DNA from 3 places in the Pseudoalteromonas sp. SW0106-04 genome. Region 3 is predicted to be linked to each of the others. Evidence: predicted binding sites of a transcription regulator. Region 3 holds the regulator's gene; each other region holds the start of a gene.
What was found. Region 3 encodes LexA, which represses DNA repair genes until DNA is damaged. Its sites were predicted from a motif close to TACTGTATNNNNATACAGTA; they were not measured.

Region 1: a site for LexA is predicted at 3,543-3,562, ahead of W04_RS16105 (SulA-like leucine-rich domain-containing protein). Genes of this name have one in related genera too.
Region 2: a site for LexA is predicted at 6,465-6,484, ahead of dinG (ATP-dependent DNA helicase DinG). Genes of this name have one in related genera too.

The regions. Positions count from the first base shown of each region.
Region 1 covers NZ_BCAI01000016.1:63,006-74,110, forward strand. The annotation lists gene cysB (HTH-type transcriptional regulator CysB) at 1-602, opposite strand, end outside; gene W04_RS16090 (hypothetical protein) at 934-1,698, shown strand; gene W04_RS16100 (NCS2 family permease) at 2,057-3,349, opposite strand; gene W04_RS16105 (SulA-like leucine-rich domain-containing protein) at 3,606-4,055, shown strand; gene W04_RS16110 (YchJ family metal-binding protein) at 4,181-4,549, shown strand; gene W04_RS16115 (VC2046/SO_2500 family protein) at 4,672-5,181, opposite strand; tRNA gene W04_RS16120 (tRNA-Tyr) at 5,294-5,378, shown strand; tRNA gene W04_RS16125 (tRNA-Tyr) at 5,403-5,487, shown strand; gene W04_RS16130 (M48 family metallopeptidase) at 5,493-6,170, opposite strand; gene W04_RS16135 (MHYT domain-containing protein) at 6,456-9,779, shown strand; gene W04_RS16140 (two-component system response regulator) at 9,772-10,758, shown strand; gene W04_RS16145 (VOC family protein) at 10,755-11,105, opposite strand, start outside.
Region 2 covers NZ_BCAI01000009.1:164,466-175,570, forward strand. The annotation lists gene W04_RS11865 (sulfotransferase) at 1-845, opposite strand, end outside; gene W04_RS11870 (TonB-dependent receptor domain-containing protein) at 941-3,802, opposite strand; gene W04_RS11875 (DNA polymerase II) at 4,048-6,348, opposite strand; gene dinG (ATP-dependent DNA helicase DinG) at 6,496-8,568, shown strand; gene W04_RS11885 (TSUP family transporter) at 8,569-9,345, shown strand; gene W04_RS11890 (primosomal replication protein) at 9,345-9,953, shown strand; gene W04_RS11895 (histone deacetylase) at 9,950-10,864, shown strand; gene W04_RS11900 (late competence development ComFB family protein) at 10,918-11,105, shown strand, end outside.
Region 3 covers NZ_BCAI01000002.1:413,212-424,316, reverse strand. The annotation lists gene lepB (signal peptidase I) at 485-1,336, opposite strand; gene W04_RS04655 (hypothetical protein) at 1,915-3,006, shown strand; gene W04_RS04650 (lysozyme inhibitor LprI family protein) at 3,095-3,496, opposite strand; gene W04_RS18845 (hypothetical protein) at 3,496-3,639, opposite strand; gene W04_RS04645 (PaaI family thioesterase) at 3,688-4,146, opposite strand; gene grxB (glutaredoxin 2) at 4,156-4,791, opposite strand; gene W04_RS04635 (DUF924 family protein) at 4,890-5,420, shown strand; gene W04_RS04630 (STAS/SEC14 domain-containing protein) at 5,421-5,786, opposite strand; gene W04_RS04625 (HNH endonuclease family protein) at 5,852-6,601, opposite strand; gene lexA (transcriptional repressor LexA) at 6,821-7,438, shown strand; gene coxB (cytochrome c oxidase subunit II) at 7,757-8,890, shown strand; gene ctaD (cytochrome c oxidase subunit I) at 8,887-10,461, shown strand; gene W04_RS04605 (cytochrome c oxidase assembly protein) at 10,461-11,003, shown strand; gene W04_RS04600 (cytochrome c oxidase subunit 3) at 11,023-11,105, shown strand, end outside.

The DNA.
Region 1 (11,105 bases), on a different contig from region 3:
CCAAACACATAAGTGATCAGCGGAAACTCAGCAACATCAGCAATACTAAGGTTATCGGCTTTTTGCGCCAGCGGGTGAGTTTTCGCCACCACAATACTGCGATTCCAGTGATAGCAAGGCAACATCACTAAGTCGGAATACAAGTGTAAGGCTTCTGTTGCAATAGCAAAATCAGCATCTCCACGTGCCGCTGCATCAGAGATTTGCTGCGGCGTACCTTGATGCATATGCAATGAAACCGCCGGGTACTTTTTCATAAAGCCTTGAATGACTTCCGGCAAAGCATAACGCGCTTGAGTGTGGGTGGTGGCAATATTAAGTTTACCTTGGTCTGGCAAGGTATGCTCATTGGCTACAGCCTTAATTCCCTCGACTTTGGAGAGAATCTCACGAGCAATATTGATAATGTCTTTACCGGCACTGGTTACGTGCGTCAGGTGCTTACCACTGCGTCCAAAAATTTGCACCCCTAATTCGTCTTCCAACATACGTACTTGTTTGGAGATACCGGGCTGCGAAGTATAAAGACTCTCCGCTGTGGCGGATACATTGAGGTTATGATTAAGCACCTCAACAATATACTTTAGCTGCTGTAGTTTCATGGTCGTTGTTACTTTCTATTATTATTTTACTTGCGATTGCACCAGGCGTTATACGCAGTGGCCTAGACCCTAATCTTCCTGGTGAATGGGAAGGCAAATCAACACCTTGAGCCCATCTTCTTATACATTTTAGCTATTGCAATTAGCTAGGCTAGCACATTTAATTATGTCTCGGTACTGTTGATTTATGTTCAAGGCTGCGATGTTCTCCTATACTCTTATTTTATTTAATGTTATTTCATGAATTTAACGTGTATTACTACCCCAACCTAGGTTCTTTCGGTTAAGATGGGTGGTAATTGGGCAACTCAATGAGTAAGAGAATCGGGGTATGATAGTCTCTATCATTATTATGTTAATTGTCGCGCTTATCGTTATTGCGGTTTGGGTAAGTGCAGTGCAACAGCATAAAGAAAAGCAAGAAGCTCAGCGCCGCCAAGAGCTCGCAAAGCAGAAAAAAATAATAGAAGAGACGGAAGAAGTGCTGGTCAACAGTGTCAATATCCCGTTATCTAATAATGTGATGATGATTCTTTATCGTCGAATTCACGATGCGCTTGCCGCCATGGTTGAGTTGTCACCCTCCTCGAAAGAGCTTAAATCTCGGCTTAATGATGCAAAAACTCGCTTAACCAGTGGCGTTGATGAGAGCGCCAATATGGGCGAGAACTTTGTTCTTCCCGATCATGATAAACAGCTTATTTCATTGATACAGGGAATAAAGAAGCTGCGCACCATCATGCGCTCTGAACACAGCAAGGGCAAAATCGATACCCCTGTGTTTATGCAAGAAGACAAAACCTTTGAGCGCCTGCAATTAAAGATAAATATTGAAAGCCAAATTAAGCGCGGCGTGGCTGCAAGAAACGCTAATATGGTTGGCTCGGCACGGCAGTATTTCGAAAAGGCGTATGCCACAATTACCGCCCTGAATTACAGCGACGACTATGTCACGAATAAGAAAAATCAGCTTGAGGATTATCTCAACGAGATCAGCTCTGAGTTGAAAGCCTCTAACGCCTCCGCCCGTAAAAAACGCGAAGAGGAAGAAAAAGACGATTTGGATGTGTTATTCGCGCCAAAGAAAAAGTGGTAACAGCGTAAATCAAGCTATAACAGATAGGCCGATATCAAACATCGCCTATCTGCTGCCTGTACCGGGCCATGCAGGGTAAATACCTTACGCAAAATCTGCCCACTACCTTCAATCATTGAGCCATACATACCATCCAGCTGTGTGTGCGAACACCCAAAACCAAACTCTCCATAATGCTGCGCCAGTACGCAGGGCTAGCCATGCTTCTGAGTGTGCTAAAGTACAACTACGAAGTACGACGTCAAGGAGCGACAAGTGACAATAGAGACTGGTTTTTTGAAGCTCGTTGGCTCATACAAAAAATAAAGGCACAGCGTCATAGCTGTGCCTTTTTAGCTGTTATATATGACCTTGCTTACTAAGATAAAAACATGAACTTAAGCAAAAATAGTACTGTTAGAATCCACACACTCAAGCTAATCTCCGCCGCCTTATTACACACTAATTTCACCGCCGTATAAGCGATAAAGCCAAGGGCAATGCCGTGGGCAATGGAAAAAGTTAACGGCGTCATCAACAGCACCACAGCAACTGGAATCGCATCTGTCATATCATCCCAATCAACCAGCTTAAGGTTTTGCAGCATGAGCACCGAGACATACAAAATCGCACCCGCTGTTGCATAAGCTGGAACCATGGCTGCCAAAGGAGCAAAAAACATCATCAGTAGGAAGCAACAGCCCACCACCACAGTTGTTAAGCCTGTACGCCCACCCACTGACACACCGGATACCGACTCAATGTAGGAAGTGGTCGTAGAGGTGCCAAGCATGGAGCCAGCAATTGTCGCCGTACTATCGGCACTCAGTGCTCGACCCAAACGTGGCATACGCCCTTGCTCATCGGCCAATCCCGCTTTTTGCGTTACCGCCACTAAGGTGCCTGAGGTGTCGAACAAATCCACAAACAAGAATGCGAAAATGACACTGAGCATGGATAACTCTAACGCCGAGGCAAAATCTAATTGCATAAAGGTAGGAGCGATGGACGGTGGCGCTGAGATCACCCCTTGATATTCAACCAGCCCCAGGGATAACGCAATGCCTGTAACCAACATAATACTGATCAATACGCCGCTTTTGATATCACGATACAACAACGCCGCTATTACGAAAAAGCTCAGGATAGCGAGCAAAGGCCCACTGCTGGTAATATCACCCATCTGAACGAGCGTGGCTGGACTGGCAACAACAATACCCGCGTTTTTCAGTGCAATGAGCGCCAGAAAAGCGCCAATCCCCGTGGCAATAGCGCGCTTAAGTACCAGTGGAATGGCATTGATTATCCATTCTCTGACCTTAAATAGGCTCAACGCTAAAAAAATACACCCCGACATAAACACCGCCGCTAAAGCCGCCTGCCAGGTGTAACCCATACCTAATACTACGCCGTAGGTAAAAAATGCATTTAAGCCCATGCCTGGCGCTAATGCCAACGGATAATTCGCCCAAAAACCCATAATAAAGCAACCGATAGCAGCAGCAATACAGGTCGCTACAAATGCTGCCCCTTGGTCCATTCCCGCCTCTGCTAGCATTGCCGGGTTGACAAACACGATGTACACCATGGTGATAAAGGTCGTGAGTCCTGCGATAACCTCGCGCTTAACGGAGCTTCCATGCGATTTTATTTTGAACAGTCTTTCGAACATAGGAGTAAACAGTGATACGTAAAATAGAAGCGGCGGATACTAGCATAAATGCGGACAAATGACCGCATGTTTACGCAGCAATATTGGCACCGAAATACAGCTTTAGCTTCTTCGGTATCGCTAAGCGTTTAAAGCAACAAACAAGACGTTTAAAAAAGAAACAAAAAAACTTGCACTGAATAACTGTATAAACTACTGTATACATATACTGTATAAAACACTGTATATGGTTCACAAAATCCACAGCGAGGCAATTATGTTACATACAGCAAGTGTTCGTCATGTTAAAAGCTATCAGCAAGATAACCCTAATGTGATCAATATCGTAAAAACTGAGGATGAGATCTCTGCAACATTTGAGATGCTTAAAATCGTTCATCGCTACAATCAAAATAATGGCTGGACGCTATTAGTCGCCCCTGACAATGTGCCTAGCCGCCACCTATTGGACGCTTGCTCTATCGACACGAATAAATTGCTGGTAATTCGGGCTAAACATGTTGTTGATATGGAATACATGCTTAATTGTGCGCTGCAAAATGGCCGTTTTGCGGCGGTGATCACCTGGACGGATATTTTAAAACAGCAGCAACTCGAAGCCTTACAACTCAATACCCACCAAGCTAAAGCACAGCTTTACTGTTTCACTACCGAGCATAACGCCAGCGAACAAACAACTGTGCCCTCGCAGTTACAAGTCTGCTAATATAGTGGCGTGATTCCTTGTAGTTAGAAAATGCGATGTGCCATTGTGGATTGCCGCAGCCTTTTGCTGATTGCTGCGGCCGGTTTGTAAGTAGAGCTATTGATGCCCCCGACGCCCAGAGCCTGATGCGCTCTCGTTATAGTGCATTTTGTGAACAAGCTATTGATTACTTATGTTTTACCTGCTCAGAGAAAGCCCTAGAACAAAACCCCAGAGAGGAAGTGGCTGAATTTGCCCAAGCTGCGCGTTTTGTGCGCTTACAGATAATGGATTATGAGCCTGGCGATGCTTTGGCCTATGTTGAATTTAAGGCTTTTTACATCATTGCTGACACCCTTCACTGTATTCATGAACGTTCACAGTTCATTCAACGCCACCACCAGTGGAAATACGACAGCGGGCGGTTGTTTGAAGCCGCTGACGTAAAGCTTAAACGCAACGATCCCTGCCCATGCTTAAGTGGCAATAAATTCAAAAAATGCTGTATGTCTTGATGTGATGCCGCCGCCCAGTGGCAGCTTTAGGTATTCGCTTAATTAGTACAAGAACCCCTTGGCTCGCACCTGCTATTGCACCCTGCTCGCACCCACTATTACACCCTGATATGCGCAGGCCACTACGCGTGTGCTAAAGACGAGGACTTATTCATATCCACAAGTTGATCGTAAAAGGCTGCACTATCCATTTGCGGCTCGTTCAGTGGCTCATATTGGCGATGATGTTTTGCCTGTACGCTCGGATCGCAATTATCAATTATAGGTAGTGGAACATAGGTTTTGTCGTCTCGCACTGCCAAAGGCTCGGGGGTTAGACACTCTTTTAATCGCAGAGTTGTCATTGAGCTTTGCGCCAATAATGCCCTGTCATGCTGAGTTCTATCTATGTGGTAATCCGGTAATGCCGTTGGTTTTGCAGGCGCAGCGCCTAATTGCAATCGCAACTGCTGCTCATCCACTTGGTGAGATTCTAGTTCCGATTTGGGAAGGTGAAACTGGGCAAAATCGAGTGCATCTGCTGATAATGATGCTAACAGCCAAGCAAAGTCCCCACGACGGGCCTCATGGACACTGCGACATAATTGCGAGTCCATTTGTAGTTCGTTACGAATGATGGGCTTAACTTGCATAAACTTTATTCAACCTGAATTACTTCTAAGCAGTTATCGGCCTTTTTTCAGCTTTCTTTAGTTTTTTTCTTTACTTGGACACTGAGTTTGCTATTATCGCCGCCGTTGTTTAGGAGGGGTTCCCGAGCGGCCAAAGGGATCAGACTGTAAATCTGACGGCATTGCCTTCGCTGGTTCGAATCCAGCTCCCTCCACCACTTAACAACACACATCATTCTATCGGAGGGGTTCCCGAGCGGCCAAAGGGATCAGACTGTAAATCTGACGGCATTGCCTTCGCTGGTTCGAATCCAGCTCCCTCCACCACTTTCTTATCGTACAAAATCCAACAGATGTGCATTCTCTTTAAGCCATAATCGCGCTTGGTCAGTATGCTCGTAGTAGCCATTAACCAGTGCCCAAAATTGATGGCTGTGATCCATATGTACCCGGTGCGCCAGCTCGTGAACAATGACATAGTCAATAACCCAATGCGGAGCTCCTGCCAACAAGGTATTAAAACATAACTCACCGCGCGAATCGCAACTGCCCCAACGACGCTTGTACACTTTAACGCTAATGCCGTTAGCGGCGATATTCATCACCTTTTGCCACTGCATTATGCGGGCCGATAAGTGATCAGATAATTCATCGTGCATCAGTGCCAATAGCTGTTGATTAAAATAGCGCTGGCGATGCTTCACTCGCTTACTGATTACGATGTGTATCGTTTGGTTATCTGTCTGCTTAAGTGAACTCTCGCTTACCTCTATTGCACGTAATTGACCGAAAAGCATAATGCGACGATGTAGCCAAGGGTTATACCTAGCCGCTTCAATATCAGATTGCTTATGTAATTGTTTGTTTATCCACGCCTGTTTGCTCTCAACGAAGTCTGCAATGAAATCACGACATGCCCCATAAGGCGCTTTCACACTCACTTGTTGATTTTTGACCACCAAAGCGAGCGTTCGTCGACGGCTGTAGTGCACATCATATTGCCTACTCATATTAAACCTTTGTTGTAATTACTTGAACTAAAAGAGTTTGCCAAACATTGTGCTAACATTAAGTACATCCTTTGCAGCGCTACTAATATGATACCGTAATTACGCCCTTGGGTAAGCTTGCAGCGCACTCATAAATAAATAAACTCAGCCGTCGCTGCGCTGATAGAACAATCAGTGTTATTGTAAGATACAGGGGCTTTCACTTTAGTGCGCGACACGTGGTTTTTCAGTGTGCTAGGCTGTGATTGCTACTTGGCATCCGTTGTTGGAGTATCGAAGTACTTTATGCTTTCTCAATTTTTTATCACCGACCCTGCTCCCGAATTGCTGGTCAATGGCAGCTATGATTGGGCCTTAGTGTTACTTTCGGTCACTATTGCTATTTTTACATCTTTCTTTGCACTGCAATTAAGGGAGTTTGCTCAACAACAACGCCACTCCCCATTTTATCGCATGGCACTGCCTGCAAGTGCCGCCGCTTTTGCCGCTGGCGTGTGGAGCATGCACTTTATCGGGATGCTGGCATTTAGCCTATGCGTCAGCGTCGACTATGATTTCACAGTGACGGTGGTGTCATTCATCCCTGTCTTTTTAGCCACCGCCTTAGGGTTCCATTTACTCAGTACCAACAATCTATCTCGAGCCAAGCTTGCGCTCAGTGCCCTGCTGTTGGGCGCTGGCATAGGGATTATGCATTACACGGGGATGGCCGCCATGCGCCTAGGGCCGATGCTAGGCTATGACCCACTTTGGTTTGTTGTCTCTGTATTAGTGGCGGTTATTCTCGCATGGCTCGGCCTAGCCGCTCATTTATATTTACAACCCACAGGACGCAGCACTCTAGGGCAAACCGGTTATCGTATTCTCAGCGCCATTGTTATGGGCTGCGCAGTCTCTGGCATGCATTATACCGGGATGCAAGCGGCACGATTTGTGGCCCAATCCCCAGTGTACAGTCAGCTCACCGATAATAGCCATGTAACCGATCTCGCTCTGAGTATTGCTATTGTAAGCCTCTTGCTCAGCGGTCTCATTACTTTATTGCACAGTGTGATGCGCTATCGCTTGGCCCTTCAGCAACAACTTATCACTCAATCACGCCTTGAAGCGGTCCTCAATACCGCCGTCGATGGCATTATTACCATTAGTGCGAAAGGCCAAGTCCTGAGCTTCAACGCCGGAGCTGAACGTATACTCGGGTATCATCGCGATGAAGTGATTGGCGAAAACGTAAAAATGCTGATGCCACAAGAGATCGCCAATCAACACGATAATTACTTAAGTGCCTACCAAAGTACCGGCATTAAAAACATTATTGGTTCTGGACGTGAGGTCAACGCCGAACATAAAAATGGCGCGCTGATCCCCATTCGTCTGGGGGTTGGTGAAGTCGCTATTCCCGGACAAAAGCGCATGTTTGTAGGTTTTATTACTGACTTGAGCGCACAAAAGGCGATGCAAAATCAGCTTGCCCAACAAGAGCGTCATTATCGCACTTTGTTAACTAATATGCCCGGCGTGGCTTTTCGCTGCCGTTTAGATAAGCATTGGAGCATGCTCTACATTAGCCCCATCGTAAAACAATTAACCGGCTATGATGACCAGCAGTTTATCGACGGCAGTGTTAACTTTGACATGCTTATCTCTGCGCAGCATAGCGACTATGTGCGCGAGCAAATATACAGCGCACTTGCACAAGGAAAAAAACACTATTCTTTTGAATACCAAATACAGTGTCGCGATGGCAGCCGTAAATGGGTGATTGATAAGGGAACATTTGAGCATACCGAAGGAGAAGAGCTTTTCATTGCAGGCGTATTGGTCGATATCAGTGAGCGCCAACAAATGGAGCAAGAGCTTGTAAAAGCGAAAGAGAAAGCCGAAGCTGCGGCGGAGACAAAGCAAGCCTTTTTAGCCAATATGAGTCATGAAATACGCACGCCCATGAACTCCATCATTGGCTTCTCTGAAGTGCTGCTAGATAGCCCATTGAATAAACAGCAGCGTCAGCAACTCACCAACGTATTGCAATCTGCACGCTCTTTATTGCATTTACTCAATGATATTTTAGACTCGGCCAAGCTTGAGCAAGGTAAAGTGAGTATTGAGTCAGTGCCCTTTAACTTGCTGGCTCTCGTCGACTCTGTGGTCTCCAGCTTTTATCACAGTGCTGAACATAAGCAGCTCTCGGTTGCCCTGAATATGGATAGTAATCTCGGTGAGCACTATCGCGGCGATCCGCAGCGCTTACGTCAAGTATTAGTCAACTTAATCGGTAACGCAGTAAAATTTACCGAGCAAGGCAGTGTCACCATCAATGTTCGCGGCGATAATCAAGGTGTCTATTTTGAGGTGGTTGATACTGGCATTGGTATCGCCCCCGAGCGGGTGAGTGCTATTTTCAATCCTTTCGAGCAAGCAGACGACAGTACCACGCGGCGTTTTGGCGGCACCGGTCTAGGCACTACCATTAGCCGCCAGCTCGTACAACTTATGGGCGGGGATATAGGCGTCACCAGCACCTTGGGCCAAGGCAGTACATTTTACTTTACCCTGCCCCTAAAACAGGTAGCGGGCGAGCACGTCAATGAGCAGAGCTCATTGACCCCACTTAGCGAAATGCCTAAATTGCGAATACTGGTGGCTGATGATGTACCGCAAAACCGCGAGCTACTGCAACTACGCCTAACTAAACTCGGTCATCAAGTTGAGGCAGCTGATGACGGCGAGCAAGCAGTGCAACTGGCCACAAGTAATAGTTATGACATTGTGTTGATGGATATTCATATGCCCAAGTGTGATGGTCTCCAAGCAACCCGACAATTGCGTCAATATGAGCAGCACAACGAGGTTGCTACAACGCCCGTTATTGCTTTAACGGCCAGTGTCATGGGCAGTGACCGTGAAGCGGCTAAAGCCGCTGGAATGGACGGCTTTGCCAGCAAACCTGTGGTGCTGAGCGATTTACTAACGGAAATAGCCCGCGTTCTCGATATCGATTTGGCTGCACATGTATTCGCACAAACTAACGCCACCGCCCACGACAGCCAACAGCTGGTCAACGAAACCCAAGGAGCGGAGCTATGGGGTTCAAAAGCGCATTACCTCAAGGAACTAAAGCACTTCTATAGGCAGCGCAATGAGCAGCTGCGAACACTGAGTAAGTATGATCAGCTCAGCGCCGATCAGCTTGTTGACGTGCATACATTAAAAGGATTAGCCGGTAATCTAGCCCTGCCCAAATTAGCCGATACGTTAAAGTCGATTGAACGACAAAAGCAGGTTCAAGACCCTCATCGGTTTGCCCTATTCAGCTGTATTGATGAGCTCTATCAATATCTGCAAAACCACACTGACGCGCCTAGCAAAGTCGTGAGAAGTCACCATAGCGATGAGGACTTTAAGCAATTATTGCGAGAGGTTGCGCAGTTATGCGATAACTTTGAATATGATAGTGAACACAGTGAACAACTTATTGCGGCAACGCCACAACAATGGCATAAACAAGTAATGGATATCGCGAATCTCATTAACGAATTCGAGTTTGCGGCGGCAAAAGTCGCTATTGAGCAATTACTTGAGCAACTGCAGAGTGTGCAACATGATTGAGACACAAAAGCCGACTCTCCTAGCTGTAGATGATGAGCCGACGAACCTTAAGGTTTTAAATCAAGTATTAGGAAACGACTATCGCCTTATATTTGCAAAATCAGGGCCTCAAGCTTTGGAATTAGCTCATAGCAAGCAACCCGCGCTCATTTTGCTTGATGTTATGATGCCAGATATGTCTGGCTTTGAAGTATGTGAACAGTTAAAGCAACGGCCAAGTACACAGGCTATTCCGGTTATTTTTGTGACCGCCATGCAAGACGAAGTTGATGAAACGCAAGGCTTTGCCAAAGGCGCGGTTGATTACATTACTAAGCCAATCAGCCCAGCAATCGTCAAAGCGCGGGTTAAAAATCATTTGTCTTTAGTGCAAGCTGACTTACTCAAAGCCGCGCAACTTGAATTGATCCAACGCCTGAGTCATGCAGCCGAATACAAAGACAATGAAACCGGACAACACATAATTCGTATGAGTCGTTATTGCCACATCATCGCGCGCGCTTATGGCTTTAATGAGGCTCATGCCGAGTCGTTGCTGCTTGCGGCGCCAATGCATGATATTGGCAAAATCGGTATCCCCGATAATATTCTTCTTAAACCTGGGCGCTTGGATCAAGACGAATACCGGCAAATGCAAACTCATGCCAGCATTGGTGCGGATATCTTGGCAGGCTCAAGTTCTGCATTAATCCAACTTGCCCACCGACTTGCCCTTGAGCACCATGAGCGCTTTGATGGCAACGGCTACCCAAATGGCTTACAGGGCGAAGAGATCTCCATAGAGGGCCGTATATGTGCCATTGCCGATGTATTCGACGCACTAACTTCGAAGCGGCCATACAAAGAACCTTGGCCTACCGACAAAGCCGTGCAGTTACTTCAAGAAGAGAAAGGCAAGCACTTTGACCCCGAACTGGTGGATATTTTTATGGACTGCCTAGACGATATTCTTGCTGTTAAAGCACAATATCCAAGCTAGAGCAGCTCTGCAACGGCCTCATATTCATAACAGGTAATTTCATGGACATTGCCGCTGGGATCACGAAAGTACAATGACCAAGATACCTGATGTTCGGCTCGCGTGACCTTGATATCGCAATCGTGCAGGTGCTGTTGCCAGTGCACAAAGGCTAACGCATCGCAACGAAACGCGATGCCGTTGCTTTTTTTATCACCAACAAATAAAGCCAAGCAAATCGACTTTGCCTGATCTTGCAGCATAAGCGGTCCATCGTGTTGCTGTTCAAACCAAAAAGCCAGCTCGGAGACGATATCAAAACCCATTACTTGACGATAAAACGCCAATGCAACCTCAATATCATGCAC
Region 2 (11,105 bases), on a different contig from region 3:
ACATTGAATGGTGCAAGAGATTGCTTATTGAGAGAATTAGCTTGATAGTAATGCCTCCACGCCTGTTTATATAGCTTCGCATCATCGAGCGCTTTGCCACAACTATAATGTAAATCACACCTTCGTTGCGCGGGCATTTTAGTCATCACATCTTGGCATCGAGTCACATAATTGTGCGCCGACTCAGTATTGAACTGATCAAGGTCAGCAAGGCGCGACAGTGCCAATGGGTGCTGCGCGTCAATGGTCAGTACCTGCTCAAATAATTGCTTTGCAGCGCATTTGTCTCCGGCAAACTCTTTAATCGCAGCGAGGTTAAAGAGAGCATCAACATAATCTGGTTTTAGCTCCAGAGCTTTACCTAGCCACTGTTGCGCGGTTTCTGGGTCGAGTAACAGCTCAGAGTACACCAATGCCAAATTGAGGTGCACCTCATGAGGGTCTTCAATGCCGAGCTCTAAGGCTCGCTCAAAGTGCGTTATCGCTATTTCTGGGCGCGTTGCTTTGCGGGCATAATACCCGCAATTGAAATGTGCTGTGTCGTCGGTGTCATGACACTGCAAATAACGCTCATATCCAGCGCAAATAAAAGTAAAGTCTTCTAAATGCTCACCAATATCAGTAATAACTTGACGATACTCGCGACTACTCGGGTTTAGTTGCTGTAAACACACAACATAGTTTTTGGCTTCCTCCCAGCGCTGCTCTGCTAAGGCTAAGCGCAGTAATTGGCGAAGCGCAGGCTCTTTTGTGTCGGTTTTTTTAGCTAACTCTTGGAGCAGAGTAATGGCTTGCCTTTTATTGTCTTCTTTTAATAGCGCTGCGGCATGTTGCAAGCTAGTCAAGCGACCTCCAAAAACCATAAGATAGGATTATTAATATTAAAATTTAGCAACAAAAAAAGCGAGCCGAGGCTCGCTTTTTCAGGGATTAAACAAGTTTAGAACTTGAATGTTACGTTTGCGTGGAAATAACGACCTAATGTGTCGTAGAAACCAGCAATCGCGTTACCGTTGGTAGAAAGCGAACCGCCTACCAATGGTGGCTCTTTATCCATGATGTTGTTAACACCCACTAATACGCTAGTGTAATCATTGATAGTGAAGCTACCTTTAAGATCTAAGTAACTTTGTGAGCTGATGCCATCTTGAACAAGCGTATCATCACCACTGTAGTCACTAACTTCGCCGTAGTAACGCCATTTCAACGTAGCACGCCAGAAGCTGCCAGTGTCATAGTTCATAGTGAACACGTGACGCCACTCAGGCTGTGCAAAACACCCATTATCAAGTGTACCTACACAGTCATACGCCTCAGTAATACCTGGGAGGTTATCGTACTCTTTGGTGATGAAATATGAACCAATTAAGTTAGTTGAAAGCGTACCGCCTGCAACCTCAAAGTCATAGTTTGCAGAAAGGTCGATACCTTCCCAATGCAATTGACCCAAGTTGATATCTGTCGCTACCACTTGACCGCTACCTACCCATAGGCTGCCGCTTCCTGGTGTACGTTGAACGTTATCACATACTGCTGGGTCTCCAGTAATACCACACTGACGAACAATGACTTCAGGGTCGATATTGCCAATCGCGTCTTCAAGTTCAATATCCCAGTAATCGAGTGAGAAGTTAAGCCCTTCAATTGGCTCAGCCACTAGACCTAGGGTAATGGTATCCGCGATTTCAGGTGTCAAGTCAGGGTTACCACCGAAGAAACCATTATACTGATCCGCAGGGCTCTTACCTACGCTACCGTATTGGGAAGCAGATACACCTGTGTTCGCACATTGTGTGGCTGTAAGTTCTGGCTCATCGCCTGCACATGGATCTACACCTGGCCATAAACCAGAGCTTTGCTGTGCGAAGAGCTCACCGTTGTTTGCAGCACGTACTGCACGGTTATAGCTTGCACGGATTTTCCAATCAGACGTTACATCCCAGTTAATGGCTGCTTTATAAGTAGGCTCTGAACCTGAGGTGCTGTAATCTGACCAACGGTAGGCTAAATCAAGGGTGAAGTTTTCGAAGCCTGTTTTACCCTCTACAATCGGTAGGCTTACCTCTGTGTAGAATTCAGTTACATCGTAACTACCTTCCAAGCTCTTAGTTGTGCCACCTTGACCTAAAAGAAGGCCTTGCGCGTATACTTCATCGGCTGTACGTTCAAAGTTTTCTTCACGATACTCTGCACCAAATACCGCTGCGATTGGGTAATCTGAGCTCGGTAGCGTGTAATCGAATTCACCTGAGACGAAACCACCTAGGATGATTTGCTCTGTAACACCGTTCAAGATAGCTGTACCTGTAAGCGCTCCTGCCGCTTCTGGAGTTACACCCTCGTAGGTGAATACTTCGTATGGAATACAACCATCGCTGTCTGCACAGCTTTCACCATTCGCTGAAAGCGCTGTGGTGATACGTGGACCAAAGAAGTCGTTAATATATGCTGACGACGACGACGTTGAGCCGTATTGAGCAGTCACATCATACGTCCAAAGGTCGCTCAGCTCACCGCGCGTACCCAATACCATACGGAATGAGTTGTGCTCAAGCTTATCTGAACGAGGACCGCCTTCTACGTTACGCTTACCAATGTAGGTTGCGAACTGATCACCAGAGCCAATGCCGAAACGATCTGCTAGCGCTTCACGTTGTGCATCAGAGATAAGTGGGCTATCGAAATCCATTACATAACTGGTATCGAAGAAGGTGCCTGATTCCGCGATTTGCGCTGTAGTGCGGTCACGCATGAACATAGTTTCAACATAAGGGTTGAAGTGTTCATTAATTTCATAATTAGCAAATAAACCAAATGTATGACGCTCATCTGGGCGCATAAAGTGGTTAATTGGTGCATAGTTATACACATTGCCTACTGAATCGGTGAAGCCACTGTCTGGCGTAAGTGTCCAGTACTCATACATGTCTTCGCCGAAATCTACACCACCGGTTTCGGTCGGAAGTGATACGTAGAAGTTAGGAATAACCGCGTTACCAGAACCACCACACGCAGTACCTGCAGCGTCTAATGCACATGAAGAGTAGTCACGTGCACCTTGACGCAGCTCGTTTTGCTTAGTGTAGGTAACATAGCCGACCGCATGACCTTTACCGCCATCAAAGGTGCCGCCAAGTGTTGCACTGAAATCAAACGCCGCGCCATCAAAACCGTCGCTACCGCTTGGATATTCGAAGCCCTTCTCATCCATCAACCCTTGGATGTACTCATTGTCATTATCGTGTTGGTACGCAGAGCCACCAATATCAACTTGGAAGCCTTCGAAGTCATCATTCATTACGAAGTTAACAACACCCGCTACCGCATCGGCACCATAAGTTGTTGAACCACCACCGGTCATTACTTCAACGCGTTTAATTAACGCAGCTGGAATTTGGTTAATATCAGCCGATTGCGTGTAAATACCACCAGCCTGTGCTCGACGACCGTTGATAAGTACTAGCGTACGCTGAGCACCCATACCACGAAGGTCAAGTGTTGCTGTACCGGTTGCACCATTTGATTGGAAAGCAGTTTGTGATGCTTCGATTTGCGGTAGGTTATTCATGATATCTTCGACGCGGGTAAAGCCCGACATAGCGATATCTTCTGCAGAGGTTACTTGTACTGGAGTAGCTGTTTCAAGATCAGTACGCTTGATACGCGAACCGGTTACTTCGATACGCTCAACATCATCAGCACCTTCTTCAGCAGCGATGGCATTTGCCGAAATGCCTGCTGTTGAAGCAGCACCAAAAGCAAGTGCTAAGCGCACTGATTTTGCGATTTTGCTATTTAACATTAGATTCTCCCTGGATCACTTGTAGACGTGATTGTTTTTATCGCGGCTGTTAACCGCTTGTAATTAAATGCACTAAGTAATGCACTTTGATTGTGATAATAAACAATTATGGAATTATCGGTCAACACCAAATTAACAAAACAACTATATCTATAACAAATAACGCTTAATAAATATAAAATCCCAACACTTAGATCAAAAAAAGGAACAATGGGGATGCTTTTGTAAACAAAGGGGTTTTTAGATTAAATTAATGTGAATTGACTATCTAGAGGGCAGTGAAGCGATACATCGCACACATCAGCAATATCATCGATGATGGGTTTTAGCTGTTTCTCAAGGTAATGTGCTAAGTCCAGTGGCCTACTGCTAGGGGTGCAGCGAGGACCATCAACTGTTATAACGTACTCAACCCAATCACCTTTAGCGTAACTTTGAGTACTATTTCGTGCAGCTTTCACATGAGGGGGGGTTGCTTTGGTGTATTCATCAGGGTTTTTACCTAAGCGTTTCGCATAAGTTAAAAGCTGATCATTGTCCCCTTTCTGTAAAGTGTTAACATAACTATCAATGATATGTTGCAGATTTGCACCAGTGAATAACCCTTGAAACAGTTCACCTTGAAACTTTCTCGCCAGTGGCGTCCAGTCGCTACGCACCGACTCCATGCCTTTAAAAACGAGCTCGCGGTGCTTCTGGACCAATAAACCGGTGTAACGTTTCTTCGTTCCCACGTCTTTATGCCTTGCCTTGGGCATAAAAAAAGGTCGATATAGGCTTTCGTATTCAAGCTCCAAATAACTAGGTATTCCATAGCTTTGTTCAAGTGTTTGTCGCCAACGGTCGTTAATTTTTGTCACTAACTCTTTGGCTAACGTATGACTTTGTTCGTCACTAAGCTCTTCGGGTAGTGCGATAAAGGTAGAGTCGGTATCGCCATAAATCACATCAACGCCGTATTCAATCAGCCACTGTCGCGTTGTTTGCATAATATCGTGCCCGCGCAGGGTAATCGAGCTGGCTAATCTTGGGTCATAAAAGCGACAGCCTTTTGAGCCAAGCACGCCGTATAGGCTGTTCATGATAATCTTGATGGCCTGCTGAAGATGAGGGTCACGGTGCTTTTTGGCTTCTTGACGGGCCTGTGCGAGGCTGGCAACCAAATCAGGAAGATGATGTTTGCTGCGAGAAAAAAATGCCTCATGATACCCAGCAATTGCGTCATCAGGAGCATTGAGCCCTTCTATTAAGCCCATGGGATCGATACAAAAGGTACGAATAATACTCGGATAAAGGCTTTTAAAGTCAAGAACTGCAACATTTTGATAAAGACCGGGCACCGAGTCCATCACATAACCGCCTGGGCTGTCGAAGGTCAATCCATGATCGCCTAAATTAGGAGCCACATAACCACTGCGATGTAACAATGGCAAATAAAGGTTGGTGAACGCCGCCACCGACCCTCCTAGCCGTTCCAATGGCAGCCCTGTAAGCTGGGTCCGCACAATAGCAAAGTCGACCAATTCAAGACGAGCAAAGATGGCTAATACAAGCTCACAGTCTTTTAAGTTATATTCAGCAAGTTGCAGTTTATCTTCGTTGAAAAGCCGGGAAATCTCGGAAACTTTGTCTTTATTTCCGATAAGCTTTCGCTCGCCAAGGATTTCGTGGGCAACATTATCAAGCGCAAAGCTGGGGTAGTAATATGTGGCGTTTTTAAGCATATCAATGCCATCAAGTACAGCGCGCCCGGGAACTATAAGCTTAGCGACTTTTCCTCCGCGCCACACAACCGCCTCGTTATTGCGTCCTAAATTAAGACGAATACCCAATTGTTGAGCGCGATAGCACAGCAGCTGAAAGTCAAAGTCGACCACATTCCAACCAACGATCACATCAGGGTCTATATGGTGTATGTGCTCTTGTAACCGCACGAGCAAAGCGGCCTCATCCTCAACATACTCAAGCCACGGACGCTCTTCGGTGCTACGCCCAACCATCAGCACCTTTTTAAACCGTTCACTTACCAAGCCAACACTGTAAAGCACACCATCGCCACTGCATTCAATATCCAGCGATAAAACCCGCAAAGTGGGCCGGTAGTGGGGATGGCTTTTAAACCGCGCTTGGACTAAGGAGCCATTAGCACTGAAGGTGCCGTCTACCCAAACGCCGCCGCGAATAAATCGCTCCATTAAGAAACGGTCGTGCGCGCGGATATCATCTTCGTATAACGTAATCCCCTGCTCTTTAAGCTGTTCTCGCGCCGCATAAAACTGATTCAAGTGCGTAAAATAACACCCTGCCATGGGTTTACCGGCAAAAGAGTGCAGCGTTACTGCGCGGATATCACAAGGTAAGTTAGCGGCTTGGAGTAATTTTATCACTCGCTGCTGCTGCGATTGGGCAACGAAAAATACCGCAGACTCAGCGACAGCTTGTGCTTTAACTGGGCCGTTGTCTGTGGCCAGCCAAAAGACATGACTGATACCATCGCTCAGTTGCCGTGTTTGCGCGGAAAGGATAAACCCTGCTATTGGAGCCAACCGAATACCTATAGAAGTGAGTAAATACAGCGCGTTGTTTTCTATGTCTTGCCCAAGCATCACAACATAAGTGAATTGTCACTTGAGTCATATGCAGCCACACTCTAAAATGGTCGCACTGTAAATATATACATAAGTTGATACACCATGCTATCCGATCCGCTGAAAAAAACAATCCGAAACGCTCATCAGCGGATAGCTTCAAGCATGGACGATTATCGCCCTCGTGCTAGCCAAAACTACTTGGTCGCAGAAATAGCAAAAACACTCGCTGGTGAATACGACAAAAAGCAGCGCATTTGCGTGGTCGAAGCGGGTACCGGAACCGGCAAATCTTTGGCATATTGCTTAGGTGCCCTACCACTGGCACTCAAACGTAATAAAAAGCTGGTGATTGCAACCGCTACAGTGGCCTTGCAAGAGCAGCTGCTCTATAAAGAGTTACCCTTTTTTGCCCAGCACAGCGGTCTTACTTTTAGTTATGATTTGGTCAAAGGCCGGGGACGCTATATCTGTGCCCATAAGCTCCATAACGCCGTCAATGGCGAGCAAGAGCAACTCGCGTTGATGCCCACTTTAAGCTCTCCTTTGAGTGACATGGAGCAAAAATGCCTGCATCAGCTGCATGATGCTTACCAAAACAAACAGTGGCAAGGTGACCGAGACTCATGGGCCGACGTGATCCCAGATCGCGTATGGCACCTTATTGCCTGTGATAAGCATGCCTGCCAACGGCAGATGAAAGCACACCAAACCTGCCCTTTCCATCTTGCGCGGCAAAAAATAGCGCAAATGGATGTGTTAGTGGCCAACCACAGTCTATTGTTAGCCGATTTGGAGCTCGGCGGTGGCGTGATTTTGCCGGAGCCAGAGAACTGTATTTATGTGATTGATGAAGCGCACCACTTACCGCATATCACTCGCGACTTTTCATCTGCAGCAGCCACCTTAAAAGGGACTCAGGATTGGCTCGAGAAACTACTCAAATTCAGCGGCAAAATGGCGCAAACCATTTTTAGCGCCAGCGCATCAGGTAGCCAGTTTAAACTCAATGATGCCCTTGATGATGTGGCCAGAGGCATGAAAGCCGTGCTGAGTATGCTTGATAGTGCAGACTTTCAATACACCGAAGACGACACCTATCGTTTCTCACACGGAGTGCTGCCGCAACAGCTCACAGTGCAAGCCAAAGATATCAGTGAAGCCAGTAAAACGGCGCTACGCACCCTCAACAAGATGCACGAAGCGCTCAGTAGTGACGTAAATGATGGCGATGTGAAGCCGTTTATTGCTGACCCTATTTTAGCTGAAAGTGGGCAATATATAGCCCGTTTAGAAACGCTACAAAAGCTGTGGCAAAGTTATGCTAAAGAAAGCGAAAGCGTTCCCCATGCCAGGTGGATAAAGCGCATGGAGTATAAAAACCACCATGACTACCTCCTGAGTGACTGCCCTATTGAAGTGGGGTTTTACCTCAAAGATAAATTATGGCGCGAGTGTGCAGGAGCGGTATTGTGCTCGGCCACGCTCAGCGCCTTGGGCTCCTTTGAACATTTTGCCCATGAAAGCGGGCTACGCTCAGAGCAAGGAGTTAAGTTTATCAAGGTGCCCTCACCGTTTGATTACCCCAATCAAGCGCAGCTGCATATTCCCAAAACCGAGTGTGAGCCAACCGACAAAGCGTTTAGCGATTACCTTGCCAAAGCATTGCCCAATACCCTAGATAAATCCAAAGCCAATCTGGTGTTGTTTGCTTCCTATTGGCAAATGCACCATGTCGCCGAACGTTTGCGTAAACAAGGGTGGGACATTTTAATGCAAGGCGAGCTATCTCGGGATACACTGATCCGACGCCATAAGCGCCGTATTGATGATGCCCAAGGCAGTGTGCTGTTCGGCACCCAAAGTTTGTCTGAAGGCCTCGATTTGCCAGGCGATTACCTGACTAATCTAGTGATCACAAAAATCCCGTTTGCGGTGCCCACCTCACCGATTGAAGAAGCGCAAGCAGAGTTTGTAGAGCAAAAAGGAGGCAACCCATTTTTATCCATTACCGTACCGGACGCCGCCAAGAAATTAGTACAAAGCTGTGGTAGACTGCTGCGCAAAGAAAGAGACAGTGGTGTGATTACCATTTTCGACCGTCGCTTAATCACCAAGCGTTATGGTAAAGCCATGCTCGATACCTTGCCGCCCTTTAAACGAAAAATAGATTATTAGATGTTTGAACTAGCTCTCGACCCATCGACTTGGGCCATTTTATGCGCCGTAGCCCTTGCTGCAGGCTTTATAGATGCTATCGCCGGCGGCGGCGGTATGTTAACCGTACCGGCCCTACTTACTGCCGGATTACCCCCGCATTTAACTCTAGGGACTAACAAGTTAGCGGCCAGTTTTGGCTCACTGACAGCCAGTGTCACCTATTACCGTAAACGTTTGTTCGACCCTAAGTTCTGGGCTGCGTCAATTCTCGCCACCGCTATCGGCGCTACCCTAGGCACCTTATTGGTCGATAGTATGAGCACCGAGTTTCTAAACAAACTCATTCCTGTGGTGATCATCGCCGTCGCTATCTACTCCTTATTTGGCAAGCTCAGTCCACAGCAAAGTAACGATTTACCGCTGCTTTCTGGCGCTATGCGCATAAAACAGTGGCTCCAAGGCTTGGCCTTAGGCTTTTTCGATGGCATGGCTGGCCCAGGCACGGGCACATTCTGGACCGCGTCAAATAGCCTCCTTTATAAAATGAGCCTGCTGATCAATTGCGGTTTAGCCCGCTCAATGAATTTTGTCAGTAACTTTATTTCGCTGATCACCTTTGTAGCCCTTGGTCATGTTAACTTCTTACTCGGCGCTACCATGGGGTTATTCTTGATGTTAGGGGCCTGGCTGGGGGCTCATTCAGCTATTCGCTTCGGCTCAAAAATGATCCGCCCGGTATTTAACACCGTTGTTATTGTGTTAGCACTGAAACTCGTCTATGAGGCTTATTTGTAATGAGCTCTGGCCATGCATTAGCGCGATTACAGCAGCAACTGGAGCGTCTGCGCAGCGATGCTGAACAGTTTGATAAAGCCAATTGGTTTGCTAAAAATCGTTTTATGCAATCCAAACATGCATTGTTCGATCGCAGTGTGTTTAATAGCAAAAGTATGCTGCTCGTTGATTACGTTGATGAAGTGCAAACGCAACTTGAAAGACTAACGAGAAGCCTTGAGCATCAAGGTCGTCATCAATATGGTTTCGCTCTCACGCATATTACCGAGCAAATAGAAGCCATCGTCAAAGTGCTTAAAGCAACCTCTGTGTGGGCGAAAGAAAATACACCTACGGCGAGGGCAAAAAAGTATCAAAAAGCGGTGAAAAAAATTATTCAGCCAACCAATGAGCTTTATCAAGAGCTGGCTAAAAATCACGAATTTGAACGTCGCTTGGGGCATATGATTGACGACCGCAAACAACAGATGCATGGCGCTGATGCCACCACCGTTGCTAAGTTAAATCAGGAAGTCTTAGCGCTGCACGCACGCTTAGGACGCTGCCGTAAGGCCATTAGCGCCTGTGAAGAAAAAATACAATTAGCAGAGAAACAAGCGATACGATGAAATTATTTTATCACCCTATCTACTCTCAGCTCGACCTACCTGCTCACCATCGTTTTCCAATCAGTAAATATCAACAACTCTTCGACATGCTGTGCGCACACCCAGAACTCAAATCAGGTTTTACTATTAGTTGCGCCGAACCTATCTCGGTGAGCACGTTAGAGCTTGCTCATGATGCTGACTATGTTCATCAGTTCATCACTGGCACGTTGGCGAATAAAGCGCAAAAACGCATCGGCTTTAGCCACAGCGACGCATTGGTAGAGCGCACCCTACAATCAGTTGGCAACACTTTGGGCGCAGCCCAAGCGGCACTTAAAGACGGGGCCGCGATGAACTTAGCGGGCGGTTACCACCATGCCTTTGGCAACTATGGCAGTGGCTTTTGTATTTTTAATGATGCTATCACTGCAGCCCGATATTTGTATCAAGCAGGGCTCATTGATAACGCCCTCATTATTGATTTAGATGTTCACCAAGGTGATGGCAGCGCCGCTATCGCTGAAAGGGACGACGCCATTACAACCTTGTCATTGCATGGTGAGCGTAACTTTCCACGCATCAAGCAAAGCTCAGACTACGACTTTGCTCTGCCTTTGCATTGCGACGACCGTGTTTACTTGGAGACACTCACACAAGCGCTAAAGTTAACGCAGCGTCTGCATCGCCCGGATATTATTTTCTATAATGCCGGGGCCGATGTACACAGCGATGACGAGTTAGGAACCCTAAGCTTAAGCTTGGCCGGTGTCGGCGCCCGTGATGCTCAGGTGCTTACTCATGCAAAGCACCATGAAATCCCAATTTGCACCATGCTTGGCGGCGGATATCAACGCAATGTAGAGCAGCTTGTCAAAGTGCATTGGCAACTTTTAAAGCAATTTCATCAGTGCTTTATATTGGACAGTTAGGTAACCTGAGCTATGCTAATTAAGATGGTATAGTTACGGGAAAACAGTGAGTTATGAAACTACATGACGACGTCCACAATTATTACGAAAAGTTGGTATTAGAGGAAATCGATCGCCAACAATTGCAGCATATGTATGACAGCGATACACTAGCGGACCTATGTTGTACGGTGCTCAATCAACTTCCACCCCGCTATATTCGCTTTGATGTTGACATGGCATTTTACCTATCCACAGCTGA
Region 3 (11,105 bases):
CCTAATCACAACCGTGTTCAACCTGTCTCTCATACATGGTTAGGCTAAAGCCCAACCCACAGGGGTGATGATGTAGGCAAGGCTTTAGCCTTGCAACCGGCAAAGGCGGTCACATTCCAGAGGCCAGTACCTAATCACAACCGTGTTCCTTACCTGTTTCTCATACATGGTTAGGCTAAAGCCCAACCCACAGGTGCTGATGTTGTAGGCAAGGCTTCAGCCTTGCAACCGCCGAGGGCGGTTACATCCCAGAGGCCGGGCCTAGTACACAATCAATAATTCCTCAAAATGGTTAGGTTAAAACCGAACCCACAGGGGTGATGATGTAGGCAAGACTTTAGCCTTGCAACCGCCAAAGGCGGTCACATTCCAAAGGCCATTGCCTAGTCACAACCAATTATTCACAGCGTGGTGAGATTCAACTTTATCTGCGAATCTATACTCAATCATTTCTCCTGATATCATTGCGTTGCAATGAGATCATCTACCAGCTCAATGCTACTTCACCTATGATGTTGTCTACCGGAACGAAGCCCCAATAGCGACTATCTAAGCTATTATCACGGTTATCTCCAAGCACAAAGTAGTGGTGATCCGGCACTTTCCACTTCGATTTTCCTTGATAATACCGCTCAGTTCGTGGGGAGGCATGTTTGTTTAGCCATATGTTATAAGTGTGTTCCTCTATCGACTCTGAATAACCCTGATACGGCGGCTCGCTTATTGCGCCTTGCTCAATTTGAGGCAGAGCTCGCATAGGTGCACATTGAGCATCAAGCGTATCGCACGCGGGTTGAATGAATACTTGCTTGCCCTTCAGCGCTATTGTATCCCCGGGCAGGCCAACAACGCGACTTATGTAGTTGATACTGAGCTGCTCTGGGAACTGAAAGACAATAAGACCACCTCGCAGAGGCCTTTTGGAAGGGGATTCTTTTTTTAGTTGAATGCCCGCTAAGCGATGATTTTCATAACCGAGCTTATTTACCACCACTACGCTATTAGGCGTTAACGTAGGGCTCATCGAAGAGGATGGTGCAGCAAACAATTCAAAGGCATTGATTCGCGTAAACAATATAAGTACCAGAAATAGGATGAAAACTAACAGCGATGTCCACCAGTTAGCGTACCAACTACGGTGTTGGCTGCTGTCATAGGTTTTTGCGAGCCAAAGAGTGTGGATGAACATCAATACAAGTAATAAAAATGCGAGATCGATGTAGCTAGGTAAAAAAGGTGTCAGCTTGGGGCCTAATAGAGCGACCAGTGCAAAAAGGCTCAAATATGCGAAAAATAACCGTCCTCTATTAACATAAAGGAACGCGAAAGGTTGCATAAAAACACCTAAAATGACTGAAACCCAAGTATTTGGTTTCCATAGCTGTTTTTCAGTTGTCATACTTATCCTTGTATATGTTGTTCTCCATGGTGGGAGTCATGACTCTACAACAATTCCCATTAAAGGCCAAAGGTATGGTGTTTTTCCTGTTAGGTTGAAGCCCGGTGTTTCTATTCGCTATTTACAGAATACCTTAAACCTTATTTTCCGTGTATCCATGTCGATGCAGAGAGATTGGGCTGATACATTGATGCTTATAAAAAAATGGTAACTTAGTTGTAGGTCAGTCTTTAGCCCAGCCATATTTAGCATGATCATACACTAGAAATAGAGGTGCAAATACGGATGCCATAAGCTCATTACTTCTGCAATCCTTTCTAATGCGTTAACAGCTTGGCTATGCTACCTTTTTGTTTTTCCCTTGATGAATTAGCGCAGTATGAGAACAAGGCGATCGAGTTACATGTTGCGACATGGGGTATGTCGAAAGGAAAGCTGCCATTACATTCGGTTACCCCTCAACGATCACTTACCTTTTCAGACTTTATGACCTATTACTACGGGCTTGTAGCTGCATGATGACCCCCTTATTCCTAGCTCTTATTTTATGCTTTTTCTCATTTGGTCTTTTGGCAGATCAGCTGACAATTAAGCATGAAATTGCGATGCCTAAAACTTTGGATGCAAAGGTGTCTTATTTAGGGTATAGCCCGAACGGAGGGGCTTTGCTGTTGTCCTCTTTTGTGCGAAGGGAGGCCTTTGTTATCGCTTCAGATGGAAGTCTAAAGACACTCGTTTTAACGCCAGCAATAGATGAGCAAAGAATGGCTTACACTGATGAAGCCTTGTATTTTTTTGCGGGCTTGCAACTGTACAAATTGTTGGGTAATGGAGAGTTGTTATCTATTAGTCAGGCTGAGCCTGCTTTAGGTTATGATCTCGATGTCAGTCGCTCAGGCCGCTACGTACTTTCAGGTAATTATGAATTGTTGAGCATTAACTCCTTGGATGCAGCAGCTAGAATGCTTAATGTATCGGGAGTTCAGCCCAGCGATGACTTTAATATGGAATATGAAGTGCTATCGATGCAACGTGAAGTATCAACATGGTTAAGTGATAAAACTTTGCTTAGAGTGTGGAAGTTAGCTGATGCCCAAACGATCAATGACATCGAAGTTAGAGGGAAAGTGCGGACACATATTATTCTGAATGAAGCAGAATCTATCATTGCATACATCGTAGGCGATACAGTGCGCTTTTGGAATTACAAAACCAGTACGCTATTAAAGCAACAACTGGAATTTGGTAATGATATCAGCTTAGGTAAATGGAATAGTAAAGTTTGGCTACTTAGTGGCAAAACGCTCTACAGGATTGTATGGGAAGGAAATAGTGCCACTGCGCAGAAAGTATATCAAAGCAATGCTGATGAAATCATTGACACTTTCAGTCGGCATAACTTTTCTAGTGATGGTAAATATGCTGTGTTAACCGAGCGCAAGGGGGAGGAGTTCGACACTGCACTCTATCAGCAGGATCGCGATAGACAGTTTGTTAAGCTGAGTGAGCTTACTTTCGGACCTGGTCGTCTCAGCCTTCATCCAACAAAGCGGGAGCTGGCATACTTCAGCTATGACGATAATACTCTGCGAATATACGGCTTTTAACGAGGTTGTATCTCACTCGTATCATAATTGAGATGAGTGTATTGCACTACCTTGTAGGCGAGGCCTTCAGCCTTGCTACTCCGAAGGGCTAATTAAGTACCTGGGAAAGAGCCTTTATCCTAGTTTGGTTCATACGCAACTTACAATTATTTATAACGGTCTCATACGCACTTGTGCCTTGCTCAATCTCGAATGCCTCAAGTTGACAACTTTGAGCCTTAAAATCGCTCCATGCCAATTGAGTTTTTTCTACTTGGTCGATTAATGTGTTACCTAATTCAGCCTCTGCAGCATAAGCCATCTGAATTCGCTTCCGTAAAAGCCTTAACTCGTTTGTTAGGCGTTGATCAGACTCGCCTTTTTTCTGCGCAATGCATTGCTCGAGCTCAAGACTGTTGGTGGCACCTTCGCAAGGGAGCTTTGTATTATTGGGATTAGCGGCACAACTGAATGTAATCAGTGCCATGATAGCAAAGTATAATGCTTTCATTAGTTCACACCTTTGGGGGCTTTAGGTTTACGCTGCTCTAAATACTTCACACGATTTTTATCTGGTTCATAGAGCCTTAAAGTAGTGGAGTTGCGACTGTAGTCGATGAGCTCATCAAAATCGTTATTCATACCAGTTTTCATCGGGCGAGACCCCTTGGTAACGCCTTGCCTACAGGTGAACATCCCGCTTTAAAGCCCTGTGCCTTTTGAGCGCTTCTCAACCACCGCAGCCGTCATCCTAGAAATACAACATAAATCGCCGGCGCTGTTGTAAATTTTTATCTCCCACACTGATGAGCGGCCGCCTAGATGCACGGGCTTGGTCACGGCTTTAAGTGTGCCGGTGCGTGAGGCTTTAAGGTGGTTGGCGTTGATCTCCTGGCCGACACAGTAGTACTTGCGGGTATCGACCACAAAATTGGCGGCGTAGCTGGCCACGGTTTCGGCCAATGCCACGTAAACGCCGCCATGAACAATGCCCATGGGGTTATATAACTCGTTGCTCACAGGGAGGCAGGCGACTAGGTAATCGTCGCCTATCTCTGTGATCTCAATGCCGAGTTTAGTCATTAAGGTGCCTTTTTCTCCTACACCTAAATCGAGCTTTTTACATAAGGCTAAGTCAATCTCTTGGGCCCAAATACTCATCTGTACTCCTTAAACAGCAACGCGGGTAAAGGTTTTAATTCGGTGTTCAGTGGCTAATGTATCGACATAGTTGAGTACATGCTCTGGAAAGGTTAAGTCTTTGACCACAGTGAGGTTGCGCAGAAACGGAAACAACGCCACATCGGCCCAAGTAATATGTTCTGGGGTTTGCAGCCATGTTAACTCACTCAAAGCGTGCTCCATCGTGGCAATATCAGCGTCGCTGTTGGCTAACACGCTATCGAAAGATTCGCCCAGGCGCTGCTCTTTCTTCTCGCGAAAATAGCTGATAGCGGTATCAATCGCGTATTCCGGCAGGGCCAGTTGCGGCCAACGCACAAAGGTCAGCCGTAAAAAGGTTTCAAGATGCTTTTCAACCCACTGTTGGGCTTGATTAAAGTGCTCTCCCTGTGACAGCTCCTTGTTGGCAAGAGTACAGAAATACTCGGCAATATCTAAGCTTTCGGCCATCGCGGTATCATCATCTTTGACCAAAATAGGCACTATTTTTTTACCCACTAACTGGTTGGGCGTGGCCTCGTCATCGTTGAGTAGGAAGCGCACGTCCACCTCTAGCCCCAAGGCGCGTGCAACCAGTAATGACTTTATACAATAGGGGCAATGTTCAAATATAAACAGCTTCATAAAAAATACCTCAGAGCTTGCGAATTACTACCTTTTGGCCTTAGCTGTAACTAAACAATAGTTGCCGGACGAAAGCAAACTTTCGCCATTAGATCATCATGCAATATGAATCCGTTTACGAATTTTGGTTTACTCACAGCAGTCCACAGGATTGGTTTAAAAAAAGCGCCGACTTTGACGCCACAGTAAAAAAGCAATTTTTACCTACTTACGAGGCAGCGCGCCAAGGCGAGCTTTATTCTTGGCGAAAATCTGCTCGAGGCGCGTTATGTGAAATTATAGTGCTGGATCAGTTTCCTCGTAATATGTTCCGCGATACGGCCCAAGCGTTTGCAACCGATGCACTGGCTTTATGTTTGGCGCAGAATGCGGTGGAGAAAAAGTTTGCTTTAGAGCTTGATGATACCGAGCGTAGTTTCTTATACATGCCCTATATGCACAGTGAGAGCCAGGCGATTCATGTGGTGGCCGAGCAGCTTTTTCGGCCCTTGAGTAATTATAAATATGAACTGGCTCACAAAGAAATCATTGACCGTTTTGGGCGTTATCCACATCGTAATGATATTCTCGGTCGGCAATCGAGCGACGCTGAGCAGGCGTTTTTAAATCAGCCCGGTAGCCGCTTTTAGTTAAGGGCTTTGTGCCCAGTGCTTCGCTTGCTCACGTTGTTCATAACGAAAGGATTTAACCTCTGCATGAATAAAGTGTGCGCCTAGGTGCTGGGCAAAGTCACCAAGCAACGAATTGGTGGCAATGGCTACTTTGTTCACCTTTTGATGATGGTCACGCACAAATTGCAGATGAGAGAGTAACGCGGCAAATGAGTCCCACCCCGGAAAGTGTTCAGTAGCAATAATGAGGGCATGTAGCTTTGCATGCTGTTCAATGTAAGGGTCGATAATACGCACTGCTGCTGCAAAGTCTTCTGCTGTCAGCTGGCCTTGTGGTTCGAGTAGGGCAGTATTGTGTGTTTCGTTTATAGTGATATTGAGCATATATCCTCGCCAACGAGTTCATTGGATGCTCTATCAATATAGAATATTTACTTTCAAACGGTTGGTTATTGGTGCACGGTTGAGGGCAGTGCGCTGAGGTTTAAAGTTTCACCCACGCAGTTTTGCAGCAAACTCTGAACTTGGTCTTTTTCGTTTTGCGAGTAGCGAAGGTCATACTTGCTCATAATGTAATTAAAGCGCTGAATGTACTGACAACGATAATCTTGATGCGGCGGCAACCATTGCCAAGGACCTTTTGCGCCTTTGCTACGATTTAGGCCATCATCAACAGCAAGCAAATTCTCCATATCGTTGGCAAATTGTGCCTTTTGCGAACGACTCCAAGTGGCAGCACCGTGTTCATAGGCAAATTTAAGCGGCACAATATGGTCTATATCTAAGTCATCGTCATTGCGTAGTATCTGCCCCGAATAAGGGTCATGCCACTGACCGCTGGTGACGGTGCAGCGCGCCTGGGTGGTGTAGCTTACATTAGTGTGTGATTGGGCAATCAGCACTTCAGCACGGGCGTCTTGGCAGTCGTGATCGATGTCTAACCAATGTGGCCAGTTATCCCGATGATAACTATTTTCTGATGTTTGTTTAGTGTAGTTCTTTGGTAAACGTCCACCGTCAGCTAAACAGCTTTCTAAGTTCGCATAGGGAGTGAAAGATTGAGTGCGTTGATAATGAGCAGAGTCTTCAGGGTGACAAAGGCCGCTGCGCGACATCTTGACCATATCGGCTTTGCACGCACCTATCGTCAGTGCCGAAATAAATAAAAGGAACGCTGAAAATACACCTTGGCGAGTCATCTAACTGCTTAATAATATGACTAAAACAGCGCTACTTTAAAGCATTGTCGCGCATTCGTCACTTATCACTTTATGAGTGTGAGGTGAGGTTGCATGTGAACAAAAGCGAAGTTGTATTAATTAAGGTTGCAACGGACAGCAAATTCCCTGATTTTATTTGCGATTTTCATTTAACTGTATATACTCACAGTTAAATGTACTGTATGGAAACCCAGTTGTATGCGCCCATTAACTAAACGCCAATCGCAAATTCTTGAGCTGATTAAAGTCTTTATTAAAGATACCGGCATGCCGCCGACGCGTGCAGAAATTGCACAAACACTAGGGTTTCGCAGTGCTAACGCCGCAGAAGAACATCTTAAGGCGTTAGCTAAGAAAGGCGTAATTAAAATGAAGCCTGGCGCGAGTCGAGGTATTCAATTGGTCGAGGAAGAAGAACCCGAACAATTGGGCCTGCCTTTAATTGGCCGCGTTGCTGCGGGCGAGCCTATTCTTGCCCAACAGCATATAGAGAGTCACTGCCAGATAGACCCACTGCTGTTCAAGCCTGCTGCAGATTACTTGCTGCGCGTAAATGGCATGAGTATGAAAGACATCGGCATCATGGATGGCGACTTATTAGCGGTACATCGCACTCAGGTGGCTGAAAACGGCCAAGTGGTGGTCGCGCGGGTTGATGAAGATGTCACCGTGAAGCGCTTAGAAAAAGCTGGGCGTAAGGTTCTGCTGCATGCAGAGAATGAAGAATTCACACCCATTGAAGTCGATTTAGAAAACGAATCCTTTAATATTGAAGGCTTAGCTGTAGGTGTGATCCGAAACGCCGACTGGATGTAATTAAATTTACTTATTTTGCCTCTAATAGGTCGGTTATTAGGGGCTTTCCCCACGTTCCCTCCTTAGCCACAGCGCTTTCTAACAGTTTGAATCTCCCTGTTAATTTATTAATAAAACGTAAACAAAAATAGTGTATTAACTTGCTATTAGCTCAATCTTTGACTAATTGGTTATATTACAGGCTTTGCTGGTCGGTTTTTCAACAGTTTATTTAGGGTCAAAGTTGTCGACTGGTAAAAGCATAATAATAACGAAGATTGGGTATTAAGCTGTAACCGCCTCTTCCTTGCATTGCGCAACAATAAGGAGATGGTACACATGAAGAAGCTGAGCTCCCTCATGTTGCTATGTCTGTTATTCCCTCAATTGGTGTCCGCGAATAGCAAGTACAACTTGCGCCAAGGGGTAACTGACATTAGCGAAAATGTTTACCAACTACACATGACCATATTTATTATATGCTGTGTGATTGGTGTAGTTGTTTTCGCGGTGATGTTTTGGGCGCTGCTCAAACACCGCAAGTCAAAAGGGGTCACCCCCGCTACCTTTCATGAAAGCACCAAAGTAGAAATACTTTGGACAGCGATTCCATTTGTTATTCTCATAGCCATGGCTGTTCCGGCCACCAAAACCCTGATTGCTATGGAGGATACATCAAAGGCCGATATCACCATTAAGGTGACTGGTTCACAATGGAAATGGCACTACGAGTATATGGGCCACGATGTGGGCTTTTACTCACTGCTGTCAACGCCTCAAGAGCAAATCAAAAATGCGCAAAATAAGGGCGACAATTACCTCCTCGAAGTAGATAAACCCTTGGTCATTCCCACTAATCAAAAAGTACGTTTTTTAATGACCTCGGATGACGTCATTCACTCTTGGTGGGTGCCCGATTTTGCAGTAAAGAAAGACGCTAACCCTGGGTTTATCAACGAAGCTTGGACGCGCGTAAACGAACCGGGTACGTATCGCGGCCAGTGCGCCGAGTTATGCGGCAAAGACCACGGCTTTATGCCGGTGGTCGTAGAAGCAAAACCCCCTGAAGAGTTTGACGCTTGGCTGGCAGAGCAGAAACAAGCGAAGCAAGCTCAGGCGCAGGCTGATGCTGAGCTGCTAGAACAAATCCTCTCAGAAGATGAGCTTATGGCATCGGGCGAGCAAGTGTATATCACTCGCTGTGCAGCCTGTCACCAGCCTACGGGGCTTGGTTTACCTGGAGTCTTCCCCGCCATTAAAGGCAGTCCAATAGCCACCGGCGATATTAACGACCATATCGATATTGTGGTACACGGTAAGCCAGGGACTGCGATGCAGGCATTTGTCGGTCAACTTACGCTTAAAGAGTTGGCTGCGGTGGTTACTTACCAACGCAATGCCTTTGGTAATGAAACCGGTGACATCGTTCAACCAAGCGTGATTCAGGCCTATATTGATGGGGAGGAACAATGAGTACAGCAGCTGCAACACATGAACATCACGGGCCTGCAACCGGAATAAAACGCTGGCTTTTTACTACTAACCACAAAGACATCGGCACCTTGTACTTATTATTTTCGTTGTTGATGTTTTTAACCGGTGGCGCCATGGCAATGGTGATCCGAGCCGAGCTATTCCAACCTGGACTTCAGCTGGTTGACCCTCATTTTTTCAACCAAATGACCACAGTACATGGTTTGATTATGGTATTCGGCGCCGTGATGCCTGCCTTTACGGGCTTAGCTAACTGGATGATTCCCATGATGATTGGCGCGCCAGATATGGCTTTGCCGCGAATGAACAACTGGAGTTTTTGGATTCTGCCATTCGCTTTTGCCATCTTATTGCTGTCGCTGTTTATGGAAGGCGGCGGTCCGGCCTTTGGGTGGACCTTTTATGCGCCCTTATCGACCACCTACAGCAACGACAATACTGCCCTGTTTGTATTTGCCATTCACATTATGGGGATTAGCTCCATCATGGGGGCCATTAATGTCATTGTGACCATCGTTAATATGCGTGCTCCAGGGATGAAGTGGATGAAATTACCGCTGTTCGTGTGGACCTGGTTGATCACTGCCTTTTTATTAATTGCAGTGATGCCGGTGTTGGCGGGGGCGGTGACCATGGTGCTCACTGATAAGTATTTTGGCACTGACTTCTTCAATGCCGCCGGTGGTGGCGACCCTGTGATGTTCCAGCATATCTTTTGGTTCTTTGGTCACCCGGAAGTGTACATTATGATTTTGCCAGCGTTTGGCATTATCTCCACCATAGTTCCTACCTTTTCACGCAAAAAACTGTTTGGCTATTCGTCTATGGTATACGCCACGGCCTCCATCGCCTTGCTGTCTTTTGTGGTGTGGGCCCACCATATGTTTACCACCGGTATGCCACTGGCCGGGGAATTGTTCTTTATGTACTCGACCATGTTGATATCGGTGCCAACGGGAGTAAAAGTATTTAACTGGGTAGCCACCATGTGGCGCGGTGCCATCAGTTTTGAAATACCAATGATGTTTGCTATCGCCTTTATTGTGTTGTTTACCCTCGGGGGCTTCTCGGGCTTGATGTTGGCAATTACCCCAGTGGATTTCCAATACCATGACACCTACTTCGTGGTGGCGCACTTCCACTATGTTTTAGTGACAGGGGCGGTGTTCTCGATTATGGCCGCTGCTTATTACTGGCTACCAAAATGGACTGGGCACATGTATAGCACCACGTTAGCGAAATGGCATTTCTGGCTGTCGTTAGTCAGCGTTAATGTGCTGTTTTTCCCTATGCATTTTGTCGGTTTGGCGGGTATGCCACGACGTATTCCAGACTATGCGCTGCAGTTTGCTGATTTTAACGCCATTATCAGTATTGGTGGTTTCGCCTTTGGACTCTCTCAACTGTTGTTCGTTGCCGTGGTGTTCAAGTGCATCAAGGCTGGAGAGCAAGCACCAGCAAAAGTGTGGGATGGCGCAGAAGGCTTGGAGTGGGAGGTGGCATCTCCGGCACCCTACCACACCTTTGAAACGCCACCTAAGGTGCAGTAATGAACCACGCACCGTTATTAAAGAAACTAGTCATCAGTGTCATTGGCATGTTTGCGTTCGCCTTTGCTTTGGTGCCGCTTTACGACGTGTTCTGCGAAGTAACAGGGCTTAATGGTAAGCCCTCACTCGAACAGGCGCAGCAAAGTGAGCATGTGGATGACTCTCGCGAAGTGACGGTGAGCTTTACAACCCATGCGCAAAGTGGTGCCCCCTTTGAAGTGTTAGCACAAAAGCAAGAAGTGGTGGTGAAACCCGGGGCAATGACAGTGGTGACATTTGCCGCAGCGAATACCAGTGGCGAGCCGCGAGTCATGCAGGCTATTCCATCTGTTTCTCCAGGGCTCGCAGCCAAGTATTTACATAAATTGGCGTGTTTTTGCTTTGATCAGCAGCCGCTACAAGCCAATGAACGGCTTGAATACCAATTGCGCTTTTATGTCGACCCTGCGTTGCCGCAGGAGTATGAGGAATTAACGCTGTCTTACACCCTCTTTGATATCAGCGCTAAGCGACAAGACTTACTCGCAGCGCAAGCGCGATAAACCGAGCGAGGTTAACGAAATGAGTAATCAATACGAAAAATATTATGTTCCGGAGCAAAGCCCCTGGCCGATAGTGGGGGCTGTTGCGTTGTTTTTTATCGC